3 regions of the Terribacillus sp. 7520-G genome follow, and region 1 is predicted to be linked to each of the others. Evidence: predicted binding sites of a transcription regulator. Region 1 holds the regulator's gene; each other region holds the start of a gene.
The links. Region 1 encodes LexA, which represses DNA repair genes until DNA is damaged. Its sites were predicted from a motif close to CGAACATATGTTCG; they were not measured.

Region 1 (7,325 bases):
CGGGATGTTTTCATTGACGATATTTCCGTAAAAGGTCATGAGCTGTCAGCTTTGATGGGAAACAAGCGGATACTGGAAGGTGCCCGGCAGCTTTTAGGAGAGACGTACGAAAAAGCGACTCCTGGTATCCTGCTCCGTGCACTGCATTCAGCGATGAAACAGAATGATTTAAAAGGGGAGCCTGCCGTGTAGGCAGGCTTTCCTTATGTAACATGTATCTTCGCACTGATAATTCAAATTCACTATACATATCAAATTATACAGAAACGATCCAGCTGCAGCGGCCGTAAGAAGTTGATCACGGGAGGCCTTGTCCTTTTTCCCTCGGAATCCTTTCGGTAATGATAGAAGTGAATAAAGTACTTCCCAAGGATCAATCGAGATGTGTATTTCCTCGTCAAGCTTGATTTACAAGGCTTTTATCAATAAATATAGATAACAATATTTTACCCTTTTCTCTTTTTTATTTACCATTGCCTGCCGGATGAAAGCGCTGTATCATCAGTTGCAAGCAAGTAATATCCAGTACGATTTCAGGGAGGCAGTCAAATGAGTAAAATAACGTTCATCGGAGCAGGTAGTACCATTTTTACAAAGAATGTACTGGGAGATTGCATGTTGTCCCCAGCTTTACAGAGATTCGAGTTTGCGTTGTTCGATATCGATGAAGCGCGATTGGCCGAGTCCGAATTGCTGCTGAATGCACTGAAGCGTTCGTTGCAGGCAGAAGTTACAATCAAAGCATATAAAAACCGCCAGGAAGCCTTGCAGGGTGCCAAGTATGTCATAAATGCCATTCAAGTAGGGGGCTATCGGCCGAGCACTGTCATCGATTTTGAGATTCCCAAAAAGTACGGCCTTCGCCAGACGATTGCCGATACCGTCGGAATAGGCGGGGTATTCCGGGCATTGCGCACCATCCCTGTCATGCTGGATATCGCAAGGGACATGGAAGAGGTTTGCCCGGATGCATGGCTGTTGAATTATACAAATCCCATGGCTGCACTCACCGGGGCTGTTGCCCGTTTTTCGAATGTCAAAGTCGTCGGTTTATGCCACAGTGTACAGGTTTGTACAAAAGACTTGCTCAGGGATCTCGAGATTCCGTATGAGAATATCGAAGAACGGATTGCTGGTATCAACCATATGGCATGGCTGCTGGAGATCAAATCCAATGGCAAGGATATCTATCCTGAAATCAAGAAACGTGCCAAGGAGAAGCAAAAGCAAAAACATCATGATATGGTTCGTTATGAACTGATGGATAAGTTCGGATATTACGTGACGGAATCCTCTGAGCATAATGCAGAGTATCATCCTTATTTCATTAAAGAAAAATATCCGGAGCTGATTTCACGTTTTAACATACCGCTGGATGAATATCCGCGACGCTGCGAGGAACAGATTGAAAGTTGGCAGAAAACAAAACAAGAGCTGATGAATGACCACAGCTTGACACATGAACGTTCGCATGAATACGGTTCCCGTATAATGGAAGCGATGGAAACAAATCGACCGTTCGTTTTCGGAGGAAATGTAGTGAACACTGGCGGTCTGATTGCGAACCTGCCTCGAAATGCAGTAGTCGAAGTACCGTGCATCGCAAATCGAAATGGCATCACCCCGGCATATATGGGAGAGCTTCCGGAGCAGCTGGCAGCTTTGAATCGTTCCAATATCAATACACAGCTGTTGACCATCGAAGCGGCAATGACAAAATCAAAGGAAAAAATCTATCAAGCAGCCTTGCTTGATCCGCATACAGCTGCCGAACTTTCCATGGATGACATCATCAGCATGTGCGATGATTTGATTGAAGCACATGGTGACATGCTGCCGGCGTATTCAGTAGCGAAAGGGACAGTCAGACTTTGATTGATGTCAATTTCTTTTTGAATCTAGGATGATAAGGGAGAGAGACGATCATTGATACGAATCAAAGAAATGAGAAAAAAGATTACGGCGTCTACGGCTTTCATTTTCAGGAAGCCGAAATAGATGAAACAGCAAACATCCTATTGCTGGGCAGGGATAAAAAATCACCGGGCATGAGCTATGACTGGGATGGATTGAAGAGACAGGATATTGGCACATACATCTTTCAGTACACGTTATCGGGCACGGGGAATCTTGAGAAGGATGGAAAGATCCATTCACTTAAGGCGGGGGAAGCATTCCTTGTCGAAATTCCCGGTGCACATCGCTACTACCTTCCGGAGGACAGTGACGGGTGGGAATTCATTTTCATTACCTTGGTAGGCAGTAAAGCGTTGGAGTGCTGGCGTTTCATCGATGAACATAATGGGCCGGTATTGCGGATTTCTCCCGAATCGAAGCTTATCCGGCTATTATTCGCAATATATCAGGATACCATCGAAAATAGGATTACGGATGCTTATCAGGCATCTGCCAGAGCTTACGAATATATCATGGAGTGTCATCGATTCGTGAAGAATATGGAAAAGCAAAAGAAAGACCCTTCCGTTCAAATCACGAAAACTTTATCCTATATCCAGACACACTATGCTGCTCCCATTTCATTGAGTGACATCGCCGCAGTATCAGGCTATTCCAAATATCATCTGGTCAAGCAATTTCAGGATCATATGGATACGACACCTATGAAGTATCTTACAAGAATCAGGATCCAAAAAGCCGTTGATTTGCTGATGACAACAAGATTGCCCATCACAGAGATTGCAGAAAGGGTGGGGTACTCAAACGCAAATTATTTCAATAAAGTATTTCGGAAATCGATTGGTATGGCGGCGGGAGAATTCAGGAAAAGAAAGAACCCATCCAAGATCGATCGCGTCATAACGGATGGATGAGTTTTTTCGGTTCAGCGCACTGCATATATAATACTCCATATAAAAGAGGAGCCTGCCGCAAAGGGCAAGCTCCTTATTTTATTCTGTGCTCAGCGTTCCTTAAGATAATAATCATCCATGCTGTGTTCTTCCTTACGGTAGCTTCTCGTATACCCGCATTTGCATGAATCTGTAACACTATCAATCTTATGACGGCCTCGTATTTTGCACACAAGCTTGTAAAACAGCTTCACGATTCCACCTGCTTTCTAGCTTTTGGTAAAAGCATATTCTAATATACCCAAAAAATGTGTCGAAAGAAGGGTGGAATTGTGTAAAATATATGAAAAAAACGGCCGAAGCCGATTTTCTATTGGATAGAGCGATATAGACCGATTACTTTTCCCAGGATGCTGACATTATCCAGGATGATCGGTTCCATTGTACTGTTCTCCGGCTGCAGGCGGATCTGGTTCTCTTCCTTGAAGAATCGTTTGACCGTTGCTTCGTTGTCCTCTGTCATCGCAACGACGATTTCCCCGTTCTGAGCGGTCTGCTGCTGTTTGACGATGACCATGTCCCCGTCCAGGATGCCAGCCTCGATCATACTCTCCCCGACAACCACAAGCACGAAAATATTGTCATCCGGACCTACAAGATGGCTTGGTACCGGTACGTATTCCTCGATATTCTCAACGGCGGTGATCGGGATACCTGCCGTCACTTTCCCGATTACCGGCGCATAATTCGCTTCGCTGCGCGGGATATCTGTCTGTTCTTCGCTATCCAATGAAAGGACCTCGATGGCACGCGGCTTTGTAGGGTCGCGCCGAATCAGTCCCTTTTTCTCCAGTCTGGAAAGATGGCCATGCACCGTGGAGCTGGATGCCAAGCCTACTGCTTCCCCGATTTCCCTGACGGATGGCGGGTAGCCTTTATCGAGAACCTGCTCCTTTATGTATGCTAGAATCGCTTCCTGTCTTTTCGATAGTTTCATCATGTATCGAACACCCCGTGCATATATTTTTATTACATACAGTATAACACGATAGATTTCAATATACAAACATCCGTTCGAAAAAAACGCTTGACTAGAACTTATGTTCGTATATAATGGAATTAACAAATGAGAACGCACGTTCTTGAATACGGAGGGGTCAACCATGTTCAAAAAATTAGCGAAATCAGATCTATTCTACTATGTGCTTTTCGGCTTCACGCTTTTCTTCTTATACTTTACACTTATTATGAGTGTCTAATTAGCTGAAGTGAGAGGGTACATCAATGAAAGCAGTCATCTATTGCAGAGTCAGTACAGAAAAGGACGAGCAGGCAAGCTCGATTGAGCGGCAGCGCGAGGAGCTCATGAGTCTTGCTGCTTCCGCCGATATAGAGGTCATCGATATCATAGAAGAGAGACAGAGCGGCTATGAGATTGAACGCCCGGGTATCTTCCGCATGCTGGATCTATTCACAGCAGGTGAAGCGGATTGCCTTCTTATCCAGGATGAAACAAGGCTGGGCAGGGGCAACACCAAAATTGCTTTATTCCATCACTTGCAAAAGCTGGAGGTCAAGGTCTACACGCTGAGCCAGCATGGTGAATTCCAGCTTTCTGAATCGGATGGTATGGTGCTCCAGATTGTCGGTATTGTCGAGGAGTACCAAAGGAAGATTCATAATATGAAGATAAAACGGGGCATGAGGCGGGCGATTGAAGCCGGTTATGATCCGAGTAAGAATCTGGGCAACCAGCAGGCAGCACCAGGCAGGGAGCGGATTGACTTTCCGATCCAAGAGGTGATCAGGCTGAGAAATAACAAGCTCACCTTTCAGGAAATCAGCTCTGTTCTTCGCGGTATGGGCTTCCAGGTATCGAAGGCGACCGTACATAGAAGGTACCAGGAATATCTTTCGCTTGAATCGGAGGACGGTAGCAGGTAACATAGTGTGTATGAACTTTAATGCTTAAAGGAGCATATACACATGATATCCAAAGAAAAACTGGCACGCATAAATGCGTTGGCACATAAAGCGAAAACGGAAGGTCTCAGCCTTGGCGAACAGAAAGAGCAGAAGGAGCTTAGACAGGAATACTTGAAGAATGTCCGCTCTTCGTTCAAAAATCAATTCAAGACCATGACGATCATTGATCCGGAAGGAAACGATGTTACACCGGATAAAGTAAAGAAAATGCGGGAAGATAATTAAGAAGGGATGGCTGGCATCATGCTCAGCCAATCCCTTCTTTTTCTATGTATAAATCCTTGTCTATCGGAGCATTTAGGTATAGGATGAAAAAGAGTACATAATTTGCTAGATGAAAGGGATGTTCACATGGTTCAGACTACAGAATTGCTTTCAATCAATACAATTCGTACGTTATCAATCGATGCGATCGAAGCTGCTAATTCCGGCCATCCGGGTATGCCGATGGGGGCCGCACCGATGGCGTATACGCTTTTCACCGATTTCATGGTCCACAATCCGAAGAATTCCCACTGGTTCAACCGGGACCGTTTCGTATTGTCTGCAGGGCACGGTTCCATGCTGCTGTATTCCCTCTTGCATTTATCCGGATATAAGGTATCCATCGATGACTTGAAATCATTCCGTCAGTTCGGATCCCGTACACCAGGACATCCGGAAGTGCATCATACGGATGGTGTCGAAGCAACGACTGGTCCGCTTGGACAAGGCATCGCCATGGCTACCGGTATGGCAATGGCCGAGGCGCATCTTGCAGCCAAATACAACAAGGATGGTTTCCCAATCGTGGATCACTATACATACGCTATTTGCGGTGATGGTGACTTGATGGAAGGTATTTCGCACGAAACGGCATCGCTTGCCGGTCACCTTGGCCTGGACAAGCTGATCGTCCTGTATGATTCAAATGATATCTCGCTTGATGGCGACCTTCATCACAGCTTCTCTGAGAATGTGGAAGACCGCTTCAAAGCGTACGGCTGGCAAGTGATTCGTGTCGAAGAAGGAACGAATGTGGATGCAATCCGTGAAGCAATCAAAGAAGCGAAAGCAAACACAACGCAGCCTACCCTGATTGAAGTGAAGACTGTCATCGGTTACGGTTCGCCGAACAAGTCAGCGAAAAGCGCCTCCCATGGTGCGCCGCTGGGTGTGGATGAAGTAAAACTTACGAAGGAATTTTACAAGTGGGAGCATGAGGACTTCCATGTACCGGAAGAGGTCTATGCCGATTTCGAAGAGAAGGTTGCCAAAAATGGCGCCGAAGCTGAAAACGCTTGGAATGAGCTATTCGCCAAGTACGAAGAAGCATATCCCGAGCTTGCAAAAGAGCTGTCTGCTGCAATCAAGGGTGAGCTTCCGGAAGGATGGGCAGATGCGCTTCCGACGTATGAGGAAGGCAAAGATGTGACTGCCACTCGTTCTGCTTCCGGAAAAGTACTGAATGCAATCGCTGATACTGTGCCGGCTTTGTTTGGCGGAAGCGCGGACCTTGCCGGTTCAAACAAGACGCTGCTTGCAAAAGAAGAGAACTTCTCCAAGGCCAACTACAGCGGCCGCAATATCTGGTTCGGTGTGCGTGAATTCGCGATGGGTGCTGCCTTGAATGGTATGGCGCTTCATGGCGGCCTGAAAGTGTATGGCGGAACATTCTTCGTATTCAGCGATTACCTTCGTCCGGCAATCCGTCTGTCCGCTTTGATGGGGACGCCTGTGACTTATGTATTGACACACGATTCCATCGCTGTCGGTGAAGATGGTCCGACGCATGAGCCGATCGAGCAGCTGGCATCCCTAAGAGCAATGCCTGGCTTGAGCGTTGTCCGTCCTGCCGATGGCAATGAAACACAGGCTGCTTGGAGACTGGCGATGGAATCCGAAAAAGTTCCGACTGCATTAGTCCTGACGCGTCAGGATCTTCCTACATTGCCATCGACACAGCAAGCGGCATATGAGGGTGTGAAGAAGGGGGCATATGTTGTCAGCCCAGCACAAAAAGAAACACCGGATGTCTTGCTTCTGGCGAGCGGATCGGAAGTACAGCTTGCTGTACGTGCGCAGGCAGCGCTTCGTGAGCAGGATATCGATGCTTCTGTCGTCAGCATGCCATCCTGGGATCGTTTCGAACTGCAAGACCAGTCCTACAAGGATAGTGTCCTGCCGCCTGCAGTGAAGAAGCGTGTCGGTATTGAAATGGCTTCCCCGCTTGGCTGGGAAAGATATGTAGGCCTGGAAGGCAAGGTCATCGGCATCGACACGTTCGGTGCGTCCGGCAACGGTGATAAATTGATCGAAGCATTCGGCTTCACAGTCGAAAATGTCATCGAACAAGTGAAATCCATATTGAATTGATGAAAATACCGGTCACGCTTGTGACCGGTATTTTCTTATACGACAAAATCCGAGCAAAACTCTGCATCTTCGTGTCTCTTTGCTACAAGTTCCGAGGGATTAAGCAACGCTGTCTCACGTATACTATTCTTTCAAAGGGAGAAGGAGGGACAAGCTTATGAAAGAGTATTTTGT
Region 2 (8,386 bases), on a different contig from region 1:
CAGGATGATTTCATCCAGGAAGCTGGTCAGCACGTAGCGTTCAAAGGAAAGCCTGAGGCTGTTGTCGCCTTTGGCCAGATTAGCCAGTTCGCCGATATCATAATACTGAGCTTTTTGATCGGCTGCTTCTTCCTGAAGCTGTTTCAAAGATGCCATGATGGCTTCATGATGGGAAGCGTAGCTCTTTGCCTCATTCAGGCGGCTGTTCTTCGCTTCGAATATTTGTTCTGCATCCGTCACAGCCTGCTCAAATACAGCAAGATCCGGCTTTTGACGCTGATCCGTCTGCTTACGCAAGGTTTCTATCTGTTCGGCGACACTGCGGCGCTGCTGGGCATGCTGCTCAACCTCTTCCTTGATTGCCCTTAATTCATCCTCCGAACCTCTGGCCATCCGATATGCTTCCGTATCGGCAAAACCGGCTTCTTCAAGCTTAACAAGAAAAGCTTGCTCCTCCTGACGGTACGTCTGTTCCAGGTCAGCTGTGAATTTAGCGGTTGATTCAAAGGCTGCCGCTATTTGTTCTTTGCTTCTGGAAATCTCCTCATACTGGTGCTGCAATCCTTCCCATTCCCTGAACGCAGCTTCGATTGCAGCTTCCTCCTGCTTGATTTTCCGTTCCCATTTGTCATGATCCGGAAGCTCAGCGGGAAGCTGCTTCCGTTGGTAACTCACTTCAGCTTCGGTACGATGGTATGTTTCTTCCAGTGTCCGCAGCTCGGATTGGAGATCTTCCGCTGCCTCCTCCTCTTGTACAAGCGTTTGTTTAAGCCGGTCTAGCGTCTGCTTTTTCTGCTCGATTTGCTTTCTCTCTGCTTGCTTGGTCTGTAAGGAGGCAGCCGTTTTATCTCTTTCGGCCCGGATGCTTGCTTCCAGCTCTTTCAGTTTTGTTTGATCGAATGACGCTTCCCCGGTGATGTTCCGATAAAGCTCATCGGTCACCTGACGGATTGCCTGCCCATTCGATTTGGCTTCCACATATTTTCTCTGTACTTCATCATATGCACGCTGGGTATCATCGAGCTTCATACGCTTCTGTTTCAGCAGCTCGAATGATTGCACATGGGCACTGGTCTGGGCCGGGGAGGGGTGATTGGTGGAGCCGCAAACAGGGCAAGGCTCCCCGGCTGTCAGCTGTCCGGCAAGATGGGCAGCGTGATGGGCAGTTTGGGCTTCCTCCAGCTCCGAGATTTCCTGCCGAAGCTTGTGTACATCATTTTCTTTTTCCTGCAAGCGCTGCTTGGTCTGCTGATAGACGGTGCGCATTTCCAGCAGCTGACGGAAAGAATCTTTCAACCGTGCGGCTTCCTCCAGCTGGCGTTCGAGTTTCTCCAGCACCCCTTGTTCCTCAAAGAACGCCTGAATCAGAACGGCTTCCCCGCTTATCTCTTGTTCGAGTTCACTTTGCCGATTCTTTTTCTCGGCATGTGTTTCTTTTAACTTGAGCAATCGCTGCCGTTTGTCTTCCAATGCCTTTTGGATACGATCCAATTCCAGTTTTCGTTTCTCATATTCCTTCCACTGCGCGAGCTGCTGCTTCTCCAACTGAAGCTGTTCCTGCCGTTTGAGGCGCTGCGGCTCCTGTTCCTTTGCTTGTCTATAAGAAGATTCAATCGCAATGAACTGCTGCTCTATCGACTCTTTTCTTTCCTGCTTCTCCTGCTGTTCCTTTGTTTGGCGCTGCCATTCCTGTTTCCTGGCAGCAAGCTGCTGTTCATACGGGACCAGGCGGCTGGCCCGCTCCATATTCATAAGCTGCTGCTTTTTCCGTTCGATAGCAGGTAACCGCTGTTCAAGCTGTTCTTTTTGCAGCAGCGCTCGTTCAAGCTGCTCGAATGTGTCCAGCAGCTGTTTGGCTTCATAATATTGCTGCTGGCGTTCGAGCCAGATTTTTTTATGCTTTACAAGCTCTTGCTCACCTTCCGTGATGACAGCAGCAACAGCCTCCAGTTCAAGCTGCAGCTTCTTCATCGTCTCAGGCACGCTGTCAGCTTCCGCTGGTGCTTGTGTACGCCATTCGATTTTGCCGATTTGCTGCTGTTCCTTCCATTCCGTCTGCTGCAGGTTTTCCTTTAATTGCTTCGCTTCGTCCTTCAGCGCTTCGGTCATTCGTTCATAGAAATATGTGCGGAAGATCCTCTGGAGGATTTCTTCCCTTTCCTTGCTGTTTTCCGAGATGAGCTTACGGAATTCCCCCTGGGGAATCATGATCATCTTGCGGAATTGCTCATAATCGAGACCGATCCTCTCCTCGATGGCCTCGTTCACTTCCTTGATCCTGGAGGAAATCAGTATCTTTTCCCCGTCTTTCCATTCATAGAATTCCGCTCTTGCAGGATCATCCGTAAAGCCTTCGCCGCGCTCTTTTTTCTTTTGCTGCTTCGGATAGCGGATGATCTCGTATTCTGTACCCCGAAGGGCAAAACGGTAGCGTACTTCCGTCGTTTCCCCTGGTGCAGCAAAATGACTGCGGAGGGAATCCTGATCTCGATCACTTCCGCTGGCCCGTCCGTATAGACTGTAGCAGATAGCATCAAAGATCGTTGTCTTCCCGGCCCCGGTCGGACCCGTGATCAAGAAGATGGATTCTGCTCCAAGTTCGCGGAAATCGATGGTCTGAGGTTTATGGTAAGGACCGAAAGCGGTCATTTGTAAAGTGATGGCACGCATATCAGCTTCTCCTCTCTTGCTCGACCAGGCGCTGGATGATTGCTTCCATATGCTTCTGGCGGTGTTCAGGTATTGCTTCACCCTTCATTTCTTCATAAAAGGCGGCAAACAGCTGCATATGTGACATGCGTTGTTTTTCCTTGATTTGTTTGATATCTGATATGGAGCTAGTCCCGGTCCTTGCTTTGCGCTCCAAGCGCAGGATGTTCGGATAGAGTTTGCGAAGTTTGCCCATCGGGTCCAGCAGCTGTCCATCATCCAGCAGCCTGATATGCAGATAGTCATCTTTGTTCCCGGCTGTCCCTTCCATCAACTCATCGAAATATCCTTCCACCACCCGCATGTCCCGTTTTGGGATAAGGTCTATTTTCTCGAATGATCGGAATCCGGTATCATCCAGTTCCACCATCGTCACCGATTTTTTGTGGTTCGCTTCCGAAAAGGAATATTTAAGCGGTGAACCGCTGTAGCGGATATGATCACTGCCGATGCGCTGTGCTTGATGCAGGTGACCGAAGGCTGCGTATGTGAAAGGTTCGAACAGGGCAGCATCCACATATGGGCTCCCCCCGATCATCGACAGCCTCTCTTCCGAATCGGATTCCATGCCCCCGGCAAGGAAGGCATGTCCGATAAACACATGCCGCTCTGTCATATCGTACGTATCGGTAATAAAGGCAATGATGCGCTCCATTGCCCGCTGGTGGGTCGTGATGCTGTCATCTTCGAAAAATGCCCGCACATCCGCTGGTTCCGTATAGGGAATCAGATGAAAATGCACTGGTCCGTGCCCATCCTCCAAAGTGACTGGACTCAATCCGGGCCGCAGCCTCGTTTCGATGAATAGTTTGCTTGCTTTGAATAGCTGACTGCCAAAATCAAGGCGATCCGGACTATCATGATTGCCGCTGATCGACAACACCGGAATTTCCTTCTCACCGACCAGCCAGTTCCAAGTATCATTCAGCAATTCGACTGCATCGCGCGGCGGGATGGCCCGATCATATAAATCGCCCGCAACGATGACCGCATCGGGCTGTTCTCTATCGATTATCTCTTTTATCTGCTCCAAGATGAAAGCCTGATCTTCTGTCATATGTACGCTGTTGACAATCTTACCCAGGTGCCAATCAGCGGTATGCAATAGTTTCATACGTATTCCTCCTGCTATTATTCTAGCATGATTTGTAAATGGGTGGTATGGGAAGAACCGGCAGAATCCATCAGTCTCGCTTGCTTCTATGAAAAGGGCATTTGGAAGGGGATGTATTATCGTCATGTAGGAAGTATTGCTTCCATTCATGATTATCCGGATTGCCGTATGCGTTCAAATCCGGATGGATGTCATTGTCATCGTAAGCTGTAATCCGTCCTCGTATTTTCTGTTTGATGCTTGCGGCAGCCCTTGGCTTCGATTTGAATTCCTCCAGCACCCATCTAGGCGTGATGGCAAGCATCATACAAGGGAATTTCCGGCTTTTCTTTTGCTGATGCGCCGGCGTTGCGCAATACATGAAATATTTCTCTCCGCCGAAGCAATACTCCCACAATGCTTCATCCGGATTTTCCGGAATATCATCCGGCCATCCGGATGGATCAAATGCCGCTGTCCTGCTGAGCAAATCCCAGAATATACGGAAATATGCAGGTACATCCAGGTCAAGCCGCTGCTGTTTGGCTGTATCGAAAAAAACGATCAGGGAAGTATAATGACCGAATTCCTTGGATTGCCGTCCGTATATTGTCAATAAATCTGCCAGCTGCCCAGCTGTATCTGCTGCAGTGGGATCGCCCGCAAAACCGTAACGGAACTGGCCAAGCCGATGGCCGACTGCCGCCGGTATACAAGGGAATCTGGATTGCTGGTCGGATAATTTTTTATGTAATGCAACAAGTGCTTCTTGCTGCCAAGAAGCCAAGGGGGCATGATGAGCATCGCTGCCATCGAATAAAATAGTCATCGCATGTTCTCCTTTTCCCTGAGTTTCCCTAGTAATCTATTCAGAAAGGAGACAGTGGTGCATGACAGGGGTCAAGAAGACATGCGCCACCTGTCATGGTGTTTGATTGGCTGAATGGCAAGGATGCGATCCATCCGGAAGGTGCGCAGCTGCTTCCGTAAATAGCAATATCCTGTAACGGATGCTTCATTGATCTTTTCAATCTTGACCTGGCGTTTTGTCAAGGAGCCATCTTTCGCCATATAGATCATCGTGACCTGCCGTTCCATGAATCTTATCAGTGATGCTCTGTCCATTGGGATCCCCGCTTTCTGTTCCGAGTTCATACAAACATTATATAAAAACGTATGTTCCGTGTCACTTGAAAAAGAACATGTGTTCGATTATGCTGATAGCAGGAGGAATGACATATGGTGAATGATCGCGGTAAAATCAAATGGACATCTTTGATGCTTCCAGAGCATGTGGAAATGCTGCAGCAAATGGGACGGGAAATCGGGACGGCAAAGCCGCCGATCATGGATGAGCAGCAGCTGGAAGAGCTGGAGCAGAAGGTACGGGAAATCGAGGTGGGGAAAACGAAGGTATGTATGCTGTATAGAAAAGGGCGCCAAGTAGAAAATGCCCGCGGAATCGTGACTGGTCTGAAACGATCTGAACGATATTTGCTTCTGGATACAAAGGACGTTTTATATCCGCTCCGCATCCCGTTCGACCATATAATAGATATTTCATTGCATGGAAAAAACCGCTCCTGACAGGAGCGGTTTTTTGCAGTCAGCCTGCTGCGCTATCCGCGGCAGCTTCAGTGGAACGGTATGTTTTTGTGTCCAATTCCCCAAGCGTACGGCTTGTCACCAATCCAGAGACCATGGATCCACTTACGTTCAGCGCTGTCCGCCCCATATCGATCAGCGGCTCGATCGAGATCAATACACCTGCCAAAGCAACCGGCAGATTCATCGTGGACAGGACTATCAAAGAAGCAAAAGTGGCTCCCCCTCCGACACCGGCAACACCGAATGAACTGATCATGACGACAACGATCAACGTCGCAATGAAGGATGGGGATAGTGGATTGATGCCTTGGGTAGGTGCAATCATGACAGCAAGCATGGCTGGATAAATACCCGCACATCCGTTTTGCCCGATAGTGATACCGAAGGAGGCCGAGAAATTGGCGATCGATTCCGGTACACCTAATTTATTCCTTTGCGCCTCGACATTCAGCGGCAAGGTACCCGCACTTGTACGGGAAGTAAAGGCGAATGCCAGTACTGGCGTGACTTTTTTGACATATTGTTTCGGACTGAGTCCCATTATGGTCAGGATGAGCAAGTGAACCAGGAACATGGCAAGCAGCGCAACATAGGAAGCGATGACGAATTTACCCAGTGTCGCGATGGCTTGGAAGTCGCTCCCTGCCACTGTCTTTGCCATTAAAGCAAGAATTCCGTAAGGTGTCAGGCGCAATACCAATGTAACGATACGCATGACAAGACTATGCAGCGAGTCGATCATTTTCTGGAAGAATGCAGCTTGCTCCGGATTCTTCCTCTTCACCCCAAGGTAGGCTACCCCTACAAACGCTGCAAAGATGACGACCGCAATCGTGGAAGTGGCTCGCGCCCCGGTCAGATCCAAGAATGGATTGGCTGGCAGGAATTCCAATATCTTTTGCGGTACAGTTGTGCTTTGCACTTCTGTCAAGCTGCTTTCCAATTCTTCCCCGCGTGTCAGCTCCGCATCACCAGTTGCAACATCGATTGCTTTCAGATCGAATCCTGCAGCCGACGCGATACCGATTGCTGCAGCGATGGCGGTCGTCACCATCAGAGTCCCGATGACAAGTCCGCTTATCTTCCCGATATTCGATGATTTTTCAAGTCTGGTGAACGCAGCTACAATCGAAATGAACACAAGCGGCATGACGATCATTTGCAAAAGCTTCACATAACCGCTTCCCACCAAACCGAACCAGTCATTCGTCATGACGAGGGTCTCGGAATCGGGCTCATAGATCAGCTGCAGTACAACGCCTAGTATGATCCCGAGTCCCAGCCCGGTCAGCACGCGCTTGGAAAAGGAAATGTGCTTCTTCTGCATATAAAAGAGCACACCCAATAAGGCTAATAAAATAATGATATTCACAAACGTGAATAAGTCCAATTTGATCATCCTCCTTATCAAATTATATAATTCCTATGAACTTAGTGTGAATAGAACCTATATACAATAGCATGTTGGAAACATTATGTAAATATAAAAGCTGCATCTAAGGGATAAGGAAAGGAGAAGATTCTCACTCATCGCAGGCTGTACCATAAAAAATCCGCCCCTTGGCGGAGCGGATTTCATTCAATCAGCGAAACGAAGCAAATCACCATTCAAGATGGCGTCCGAATAATATAGTTCTTTATTCCGTTTATCAAAATACGGGGAGCATCTATTCATGTTTGTCTGCTTGATAGAGGCCTTATCATAGCAAAGCTGTGCCGTATAAATGACGTCTTCTGTCACGAAATCACCGTCGCGGAAGACAACGAAGGGATCACGCTCGTCTGCAAGCAAATCCTGGCCGAAATTCGGAAAGTCGGCTGTATCCACTCCAAGCAGATGCAGGATTGTGGGCTGTATATCGATTTGTCCACCAGGACTATGGAAGGTTCCCCCCTCCTGGCCAGGTACATGGATGATCAGTGGTACCTGCTGCAGATCGATCTTCTCCGGCACTGACAAATCCTCATCCAGATAGGATGCGATCCCGTCATAATAGTTTTCGGAGATTCCATAATGATCGCCGATGAGGACAATGATGGAATTCTCGTATAATCCAGAGCGTTTCAATTCGGCAAAGAATCCCTTGAGCGCTTCATCCTGGTAACGAACAGTCTGGAAGTAGCGATCCACGACATTCAGCCCTGTTTCCGCTTCGTCCAGTAAAACATCCTCTTCATCCAACAGGAAGGGAAAATGATTGGTAAGCAGCAGGAACTTGCTGTAAAATGGCTGCTCCAATTCAAGGAGATAAGGGATTGACTGATCGAGGAAGGCTTCATCTTTGATGCCGTAATTCACCGAATTCCCAGCCGACACTTCATAAGCATCCTTGGAGAAGAATGCATCATAGCCGAAAGCATCGTATGCTTCCTCCCTATTCCAAAAACTGCCGACATTGCCGTGGAAGGAAGCACTCTGATAACCAGACTCCCCTAAAATTTCCGGCATGGCGATATATTCATTTTCCGGACGCCTCACATAAACGGAACCGCTGGCGAGTGGATAAAAGGATTGATCGAACATGAATTCAGCATCCGACGTCTTCCCTTGCGCGGTTTGATGGTAGATTTGGTCGAAATAGAAGCTGTCCTCCATCAAGCTGTTCATGAAGGGGGTGATTTCCTCCCCCTTCACTTCCCTGCCAATGACAAACTGCTGCGTTGATTCCAGGTTGATCAGGATGACATTTTTTCCTTTTGCAGCACCAAAGTACGGGGACACGATATCGGTGTCGGCAGAATCCAGATACGCTGCAGCCTTCTCATAATCCTTTTTGGTCGCAAACGTACTGCTGAGCTCAGCACGCACGGTTTGATAGATATCATAGCCGTGATAATAAACAGGTCCGAGCGCACTCACCATCGCTGGGCGGTTATGGCTGCCATCATGCTGGTCCCCCGCCCCGATATGGGAGATTCCGACATTGATCCCGATCAGCAGAGCAGTGAGGCTTGCCAATAGCCCTTTTTGCTTGC
Region 3 (8,386 bases), on a different contig from region 1:
CTGGGCATATTGGAAATGTCGAGGAAGCGAGAGCGCCCTTCCTTGATGGAGCAGCTGCAAGCTCCGATCAGCAGGAGCCTTTCCTTTGAGACACAATGCTTCCAGCTGGAGCGGGAAATCAGCAGCCTCTCAGCAGATAGGGCATATGTCCTCTCAGGCAAGAAGGAACATATCAAGCAATTCCTACACCTGACAAACTGCAGTCAGGCCCATGCAGATGTGTTTGCGAGATTTACGGATGCCGAGGGGCTATCCTTGACAGAATCAGATTGGGATTCTGTGAAAAGAGATGGGCTGCAGAGCCTTGACAATCTTTTTTGATGTATGATAACATCAGTATGTTACACGAGGTTAGCACCCGTGCTACAACCGCTCAGATCAGGTCAGAAGCCTATGGCGCCTGTGATGGCGAGTCTGAGTCATAGAGGAGGTGCGTTATGTACGCAATTATTGAAACTGGTGGTAAGCAAGTTAAAGTAACAGAAGGACAAACTATCTACGTTGAGAAATTGGACGCAGAAAACGGTGCGGAAGTTACTTTTGACAAAGTATTGGTAGTTGGCGGCGACGATGTGAAAATCGGTGCTCCATTCGTTGAAGGTGCGACGGTTACTGCAACTGTTGAAAAACAAGGCCGCGCTAAAAAGATCAACGTGATCAAATTCAAAGCGAAGAAAAACTACAAACGCAAACAAGGCCATCGTCAACCATACACTAAATTGACAATCGGCAAAATCAACGCGTAAGGCGAACCATGATTACTGTTACAATAAACCGTGTTGAGGAGGATATTCATAGTTTCGAGCTTAGCGGACATGCGGAAAGCGGCCCTTATGGCTACGATCTTGTATGTGCAGCTGTTTCGGCAGTTAGCTTCGGAGCGGTGAATGGCCTTTTCGTTCTCGGTGAGTTTGAGCCGGAAGTTGAGCAGGGCGGCGACGGAGGGTATCTGAAAGTGGTACTTCCCGATAACTTGTCCGAGGAGCAGCTTGATAAAGCGTCTCTTCTGCTGGAAGCTATGCTCGTCTCGCTCCAAACGATTGAACAGGACTATGGGAAGCATATAAGAATCATCGAACAATAAGGAGGTGCACCACTATGCTACGTCTAGATTTACAGTTTTTCGCATCCAAAAAGGGTGTTGGTAGCTCCAAAAACGGACGTGACTCTGAATCCAAGCGCCTAGGTGCTAAACGTGCCGACGGTCAGTTTGTTACTGGCGGATCTATCCTTTACCGTCAACGCGGTACAAAAATCTACCCAGGTACAAACGTTGGAAAAGGAGGCGACGACACTTTGTTCTCTAAAATCGACGGTGTTGTCAAATTCGAACGCTACGGCCGTAACCGTAAGAAGGTCAGCGTATATCCGGTAGCTCAAGAAGCTTAATGTTTGCCAGAGAGACTCTAGCCTTCGGGTTAGGGTCTTTTTTTCTAACCCACATCTAATTGCACCACATATTGTTTATGAAGAAGAGTTGCCCTCTCGACTGCTTCTTCTTAAAGGAGGAATACAGTTGGAATACCATGAAGTGATGACGCTGTTAGGATATACACGCCATGAATGGATGAATCGGCTCCAACTCCTACATAGCTATTCCAAATTAGGCAAGGATGAAAAGGTACAGGAAAAAATCGAGGAATCGATTCGTTTGGCGGATGAGGAACGTAAGCTCTCCAATTTGAATATCCCGGAGACTTTCGTTTGGATCCTTTCTTTCAATTGGACCTACACCCAGTTCCGGATTAAATTCCAAGTAGATGAGTCCATACCGAAGATTTGGGAATATGACAGGAAGATCCGAGAAAACTTAGAAGCAGTTGTGGATGCACTAAGCTACAGCGCGCAGAAGATGGAATTGTATGAAGGGTTGCTCCATGTCAAGACAAGGGAAGGCGAGCCAGTCATCGAGCTGACGTTTTCGGGGGCGTTCACAGGCTGGGATAATCTGCAGATGATCGGCCAGAAGGACTATGTACTGGAAGTGAAGATCGAATCATTACCAGAGAAGAAATCACGCTGTACCATCGTACTGACGTGTAATTGATGAGGTGAAACTATGTTTGTAGATCAGGTCAAGGTATTTGTGAAAGCAGGCGACGGAGGCAATGGCCTAGTCGCTTATCGTAGAGAGAAGTATGTTCCGCTCGGAGGTCCTGCAGGCGGCGACGGAGGTAATGGCGGGGATGTCATTTTCAAAGTCGACGAAGGTTTGAACACGTTGATGGATTTCCGCTATCAGCGTCACTTCAAAGCAAAACGCGGTGAAAATGGAATGAGTAAAGGGCAGCATGGGAAAAATGCAGAGCCGCTCATTTTGCCTGTGCCGCCGGGTACGCTGGTTCGCGATGAAGATAGCGGGGAATTGATAGCGGATTTGACGAAACACGGACAGGAAGCGGTCATTGCAAAAGGGGGCCGCGGAGGCCGCGGGAATTCACGCTTTGCCACACCGCGCAACCCTGCGCCCGACTTTGCGGAGAATGGCGAACCCGGCGTGGAGCGTAATTTGCAGATCGAGCTGAAATTGATTGCCGATGTCGGACTAGTCGGCTTCCCTAGTGTGGGGAAATCCACATTCATATCCGTTGTAAGTGCCGCCAAGCCAAAGATAGCGGATTATCACTTCACGACGCTTGCACCGAATCTGGGTGTGGTGGAGACGAAAGATCAGCGCAGCTTCGTATTGGCTGACTTACCAGGATTGATCGAGGGAGCGCATGAAGGAATCGGGCTTGGTCACCAGTTCCTGCGTCATGTCGAGCGGACTCGTGTCATTGTTCATGTGATTGATATGGCATCGACAGAAGGCCGGGATCCGTACGATGATTACGTGACGATCAATAAAGAGCTCCAGGAATATAATGAAGATCTGCCAGCGCGTCCGCAGATCATCATCGCCAACAAAATGGATATTCCGGAAGCGGAAGAGAATTTGGCTGTGTTCAAAGAGAAAATACCGGAGGGAATCGATGTATTTCCGATATCCGCCATCACCCGAGATGGACTTCAGGACGTATTATATGCCATTGCGGACAAGCTGGATGAGATACCAAAAATCGAAAAACCGGTAGAAGAACAAACAGAGCGTGTCGTCTATCGTTTCGAAGAATCAGAGAAGCCATTCGAAATCACGCGTGATCCAGATGGTGCATTCGTATTGTACGGAGAACCAATCGAGAAGCTATTCAAGATGACGGACTTCAACCGCGATGAGGCTGCCAGACGTTTTGCCAGACAGCTGCGCGGTATGGGCGTGGATGAAGCGCTGCGCAAGCGGGGAGCGAAAGATGGCGATACCATTCGCCTGCTGGAATACGAATTTGAATTTGTAGATTGATTTTGTATGAGCCAAGGTGGGGAGAGTATGGCAGAGAAGGAAGAGCAATTTTATCTTGTGCGCAGTGATGTACTGCCGGAATCGATGAAAAAGACATTGCAGGCAAAGGAGTTGCTGGAGCGCAAAAAGGTTGCTTCAGTTTTCGATGCTGTGCAGCAGGTCGATCTTTCCCGCAGTGTGTTCTATAAATATCGGGATGCGGTGTTCCCATTCCGGGCTATGGTGAAGCAGCGGATGATCACGCTCTTTTTCCATTTGGAGGACCGGACAGGGACGCTTTCAGAGCTATTGGCCATCGTGGCACGGTCAGGCGGCAATATCCTGACGATTCACCAGACGATTCCCTTGCAAGGAAGAGCCAATGTGACCATATCATTGAATACGTCGGGCATGCATACGGATATCCAGTCATTGCTGGATGAGCTTCGTGCATTGGAATACGTAGATAAAGTGGAGATTTTGAGTTCGGAAGCTTAGGCAAGGGAGCAGAGGAATATGAAGATCAGTTATCTAGGACCAAAGGGAACATTCACGAAAATGGCAGTCGATGCCTTGTTCCCTGATGAAGAAGCTTATAGCTATGCGACGATCCCGCAATGTATGGATGCTGTCGCAAATGGGGAAATGGATTATTGTGTCGTCCCAGTCGAAAATACGATCGAGGGTACAGTGCCGATTACAATGGATTATCTGATCCATCAAGTGCAATTGCCGATTATTGGGGAGATTGTCATCCCGATACGGCAGCATTTATTGACGAACAAGAAGCTGGAGCTTCGTGACATAGAAACAGTGTATTCTCATAGTCATGCGATTGCACAATGCCATCAGTTCCTGCATACACAGCTTCCACAAGCAGCAACCCATGCAACTTCTTCCACAGGGACCGCAGCTGAGATGGTTGCCGGTATGGAAGAGCCTGCAGCTGCCATCGGTAATGAACTGGCTGCCAAAGAATTCGGTCTGACGATTCTGCAAGAAGACATCCATGATTATGCAAATAATCATACACGCTTCTTCGTTTTGGCGAGGCCAGAAGCCAACATCCCAGAGACAATCAGTACTGGGAATCAAAGAAAAACATCTTTGTATGTAACGCTTCCTCACGACTACGCAGGAGCCCTGCATCAAGTATTGGCAGCTTTTGCGTGGCGGAAGATCAATATGTCGAAAATTGAATCCAGACCAATGAAAACCGGTCTTGGTAATTATTTCTTCATAATGGATGTGACTTGTGAAGCAGAAGATATTCTTTTCCAAGGCGTCCAGCAGGAAATTGCAGCATTAGGCTGCAGTCTTACGGTACTTGGAAGCTACCCGATTCATCAGTATAAGGAAAAAGCCGGCGCGAAATCATGACGTGCCGGCTTTTTCTATTTCAACCTTTTTGAATTTGATGCATAAGATGATGGAGTAATGCGTGAGTTCATGAAAGGGGAGTTTCAGATTTGAAGATTCATATTGTACAAAAAGGTGACACGATGTGGAGTATCGCAAACAAATATGGTGTCAGCTTTGATGAATTGCGGGAAATGAACGGGCATATTCGTGAACCGGAATTGGCAGTTCCGGGTATGAAGCTGAAGATACCGACAACAACCAAAGCAGTAGAAAAAGAAGAAGTTATCCGCTCGGAAGCTGGAACGGGAGCCTCTGGAAACACAGGGCAGCAATCACCAGCTCAAACGTTCCATGATACACCGGCAATCCAGGAGGATGATATGTCTGCTGCCCCATATCCCATCATGCCTCAAATGCCGCAGATGTCCGCGCCGGATCAAGGTGGCGGTGCATATCCGGGTATGCCGCAGCAGCAAGGTTATATGGGAGGATTGCCGCAGTCGATGACACATCAGCCAAGTACGGGTTGGGGACAGGGTCAGCAAATGCACGGCCAGCCTTCCTATCCGCAGTCAATGAATGGAAGCTGGCTGATACCGCAGTCGCCAGATGGAAGCATGCAGAATCAAGGTGGTGGAAGTATGCAGGGTGACTGGGGCCAGCAAGGAGGTCAGCCAGGCCAGCAGATGCAAGGAGGCTGGGGCCAGCCAGGGGGCCAGCCAGGCCAGCAGATGCAAGGATACTGGGGCCAGCAAGGAGGTCAGCCAGGCCAGCAGATGCAAGGAGGCTGGGGCCAGCAAGGAGGCCAATCAGGTCAGCAGATGCAAGGAGGCTGGGGCCAGCAAGGAGGCCAGCCAGGTCAGCAGATGCAGGGTGACTGGAGCCAGCAAGGAGGTCAGCCAGGCCAGCAGATACAAGGATACTGGGACCAGCAAGGTCAACAGATGCAGGGCCGCCATTACCAAGCTCCTGCGGTAAATCAACCAATCCCTTACTTCTATCCGCAAACACCGATGCGCTCCTGCTGCGGTCCGGATATACCTTTTCCTGCAGCGCCGCCGTATCAGCAAGCTCAGCCTGAATACAGAAGAGATCCTTACGGCGTACAGCCACCTCTTTCCGATTTCTATGAACCTTCCCCTGCCCAGGATTTGCCAGGGGATGAACAGGATAATAAATGAAATGAAAAAAGCCCCTTCTTCCGTTGAAGGGGCTTTCATTTATAATATACCATGTTCCTCGAAAATCCGATGCATATCCTGGCGATACTTATCTTCCATAGCAAGTACTTCTGCTTTGGATAATCCGGCGTTCTGTATGTGATTTCTAAGTATCAGGGTCGCTTTTTCCTCGGAGAAAACGCTCGCCATATTTGCTTCGCTTTTCGCTTCCACGTAGCGGAGGTACTTTTGCTGCGCATCGTTCCTCACTATAACCATCCCGCCTTTGTCTATGACTTTCTAATTCTCTACCACATATAATCGAAAAGAAAACCTAAAAAGTGACGGTTAAATGAATTTTTTTTGAAAAAAATCGGATAAAGAACTGTTAATGGGAAAAAATGAAGAAAAAGAATCGGAATAGGGGTGGAAGGTCATGAGACGTTTTTCAGTCTTTTGCATGCTTTTCCTTTTAATCGTTCCAATCATGGCAGGGCAAGCAGCGGAACCGGTGGAAGTGAAGGTCGTATTGCAGCGTCAATATATTGATGGCAAGCAGACAGAGGTGACCCATCGGGAGAAAATATATGCGATGGAGGATTTTTGGTCAACCTACCATGACTGGCAGCTCGTTTCGCAGAAAGAGGGGGAAGTCGTTTTTAAACAAGAGGTGATGGATATCTCACCGGCATTGAAGAAGAACGGTTATTTCGGCATTTATAAAGGAAAGCTTACGATATTCGAAGGCCGGCCCATCGATCAGCAGGCCATCCAGTCCTTTTATCAGATAAATAAGGGCAAATTGGAAAGCCATCAAGCCAAACAGCTGGAGGATGGCATCCGGATTCAATCAAAAGAAGTCTATGAAGATGTCCTGGAGGCATTTCGTTCCAAAAATGATATCGAAGCACTGCCAAGCTAAAAGGATCTTTCCTGGGAAGGGAAGGTCCTTTTCCTGTTTTTCGCCTATAATCTTATACGAACATACGCTTGTGTGGTAAACTAGAAAGAAGTTATTGATTCAGGTAGGAGAGAAACAGCATGATAGCGTATGTCAAAGGCAAGATTACTGGAATTACAGATGAAGCGGTGCTTGTGGAAGCACATGGGGTAGGTTATGAGATCATATGCCCGAATCCCTTTCAATTCCAGATGGAAGAAGGAAAGGAAGCGCTCGTCCATACATACCATTATGTACGGGAGGATGCCCAGACTTTATTCGGGTTTAAAAATACAGAGGATAAGTTTTTATTTCAAAAGCTGCTTGGAGTTTCGGGGATAGGACCCAAAAACGCCTTGCAGATCCTTGCTGGTGTCAATGTCGAGGAATTCGTGGCTGCCATCGAAAGGGAAGATGATAAATTCCTGACAAGCTTTCAGGGTGTGGGTAAGAAGACGGCGCGACAGATGATACTCGATCTGAAGGGCAAGCTTGTCTATATGGTTTCGCTCACAGCCATCGAGGCATCGGCAGGAAGCCAGAGCAATACTGCAAAGAAACGCATTGCTCTGGAGGATGCAGAAGATGCGATGCGGGCGCTCGGTTACCAGGAGCGCGAGATCAAAGCTGTTTTGCCGCAACTTAAAAAGGAAGACAGCGACAGTGCTGATCATCTGATCAAGAAAGGTTTGGCTTTGTTAAGTCAAAAGAAATAAAGGAGTGCGAAGATGGAAGATCGCATGATTACGAACGAATTGAAGCAGGAAGACGAAGTGATCGAGCTCAGTTTGCGCCCGAGCACATTGAAACAATACATCGGTCAGCATAAGGCAAAGGAGAACCTGGCGATCTTCATCGAGGCAGCGAAGATGCGGGATGAGCCGCTTGACCATGTATTGCTTTACGGACCTCCTGGTTTAGGGAAGACGACGATGGCCTCGATCATCGCCAATGAAATGGGGGTGCAGTTCCGGGCAACGAGCGGGCCGGCAATCGAAAAAGCAGGGGACCTGGCAGCGATACTGAGTTCGCTGGAGGCAGGAGATGTGCTGTTCATCGATGAGATTCACCGTCTGCCCCGTGCAGTCGAAGAAATACTATATCCAGCCATGGAAGATTTCTGTCTGGATATTGTCATCGGGACCGGTCCCAGCGCCCGCAGTGTCCGTCTTGATTTGCCGCCATTTACATTGGTGGGCGCCACAACACGTGCTGGCTTATTATCCGCTCCCTTAAGGGACAGATTTGGCGTGTTGAGCCGCCTGGAATTTTATAACACGGAGGATCTGGCAAGCATCGTTGAGCGGACAGCACTTATTTTCGATGTCGAAATAGAGCCGTCGGCTGCCATCGAGGTCGCATTGCGATCAAGGGGGACACCGCGGATTGCCAACCGCCTTCTGAAACGGGTCCGTGATATTTCACAGGTCAAAGGAGAAGACTGCATCACACAGGACACGACCCATGCAGCGCTCAACCAGCTGCAGGTAGATGAAAAGGGCCTTGATCATATCGATCATAAGCTGTTGACGACCATCATGGATCAGTTCCGCGGCGGGCCGGTCGGGCTCGATACCATCAGTGCGACGATCGGGGAAGAGTCCC

Region 2: a site for LexA is predicted at 5,000-5,013, ahead of CHH53_RS05945 (YolD-like family protein). Genes of this name have one in related genera too.
Region 3: a site for LexA is predicted at 6,821-6,834, ahead of ruvA (Holliday junction branch migration protein RuvA). Genes of this name have one in related genera too.

The regions. Positions count from the first base shown of each region.
Region 1 is NZ_NQFP01000007.1:329,399-336,723, forward strand. Features, by position in the region: gene CHH53_RS03870 (hypothetical protein) at 1-192, shown strand, start outside; gene melA (alpha-glucosidase/alpha-galactosidase) at 550-1,875, shown strand; gene CHH53_RS03880 (AraC family transcriptional regulator) at 2,049-2,831, shown strand; gene lexA (transcriptional repressor LexA) at 3,181-3,810, opposite strand; gene CHH53_RS03890 (YneB family resolvase-like protein) at 4,095-4,754, shown strand; gene CHH53_RS03895 (DUF896 domain-containing protein) at 4,797-5,021, shown strand; gene tkt (transketolase) at 5,148-7,151, shown strand; gene sirA (sporulation inhibitor of replication protein SirA) at 7,309-7,325, shown strand, end outside.
Region 2 is NZ_NQFP01000015.1:38,338-46,723, forward strand. Features, by position in the region: gene CHH53_RS05925 (AAA family ATPase) at 1-2,670, opposite strand, end outside; gene CHH53_RS05930 (exonuclease SbcCD subunit D) at 2,672-3,823, opposite strand; gene CHH53_RS05935 (YqcI/YcgG family protein) at 3,894-4,631, opposite strand; gene CHH53_RS05940 (WYL domain-containing protein) at 4,703-4,927, opposite strand; gene CHH53_RS05945 (YolD-like family protein) at 5,042-5,389, shown strand; gene CHH53_RS05950 (L-cystine transporter) at 5,409-6,809, opposite strand; gene CHH53_RS05955 (LTA synthase family protein) at 6,990-8,386, opposite strand, start outside.
Region 3 is NZ_NQFP01000019.1:70,972-79,357, reverse strand. Features, by position in the region: gene CHH53_RS07660 (ribonuclease E/G) at 1-321, shown strand, start outside; ribosomal protein L21 leader region at 358-426, shown strand; gene rplU (50S ribosomal protein L21) at 438-746, shown strand; gene CHH53_RS07650 (ribosomal-processing cysteine protease Prp) at 755-1,084, shown strand; gene rpmA (50S ribosomal protein L27) at 1,099-1,389, shown strand; gene CHH53_RS07640 (Spo0B domain-containing protein) at 1,517-2,047, shown strand; gene obgE (GTPase ObgE) at 2,060-3,340, shown strand; gene CHH53_RS07630 (ACT domain-containing protein) at 3,368-3,817, shown strand; gene pheA (prephenate dehydratase) at 3,836-4,699, shown strand; gene safA (SafA/ExsA family spore coat assembly protein) at 4,789-5,862, shown strand; gene CHH53_RS07615 (hypothetical protein) at 5,902-6,111, opposite strand; gene CHH53_RS07610 (BofC C-terminal domain-containing protein) at 6,278-6,763, shown strand; gene ruvA (Holliday junction branch migration protein RuvA) at 6,883-7,497, shown strand; gene ruvB (Holliday junction branch migration DNA helicase RuvB) at 7,510-8,386, shown strand, end outside.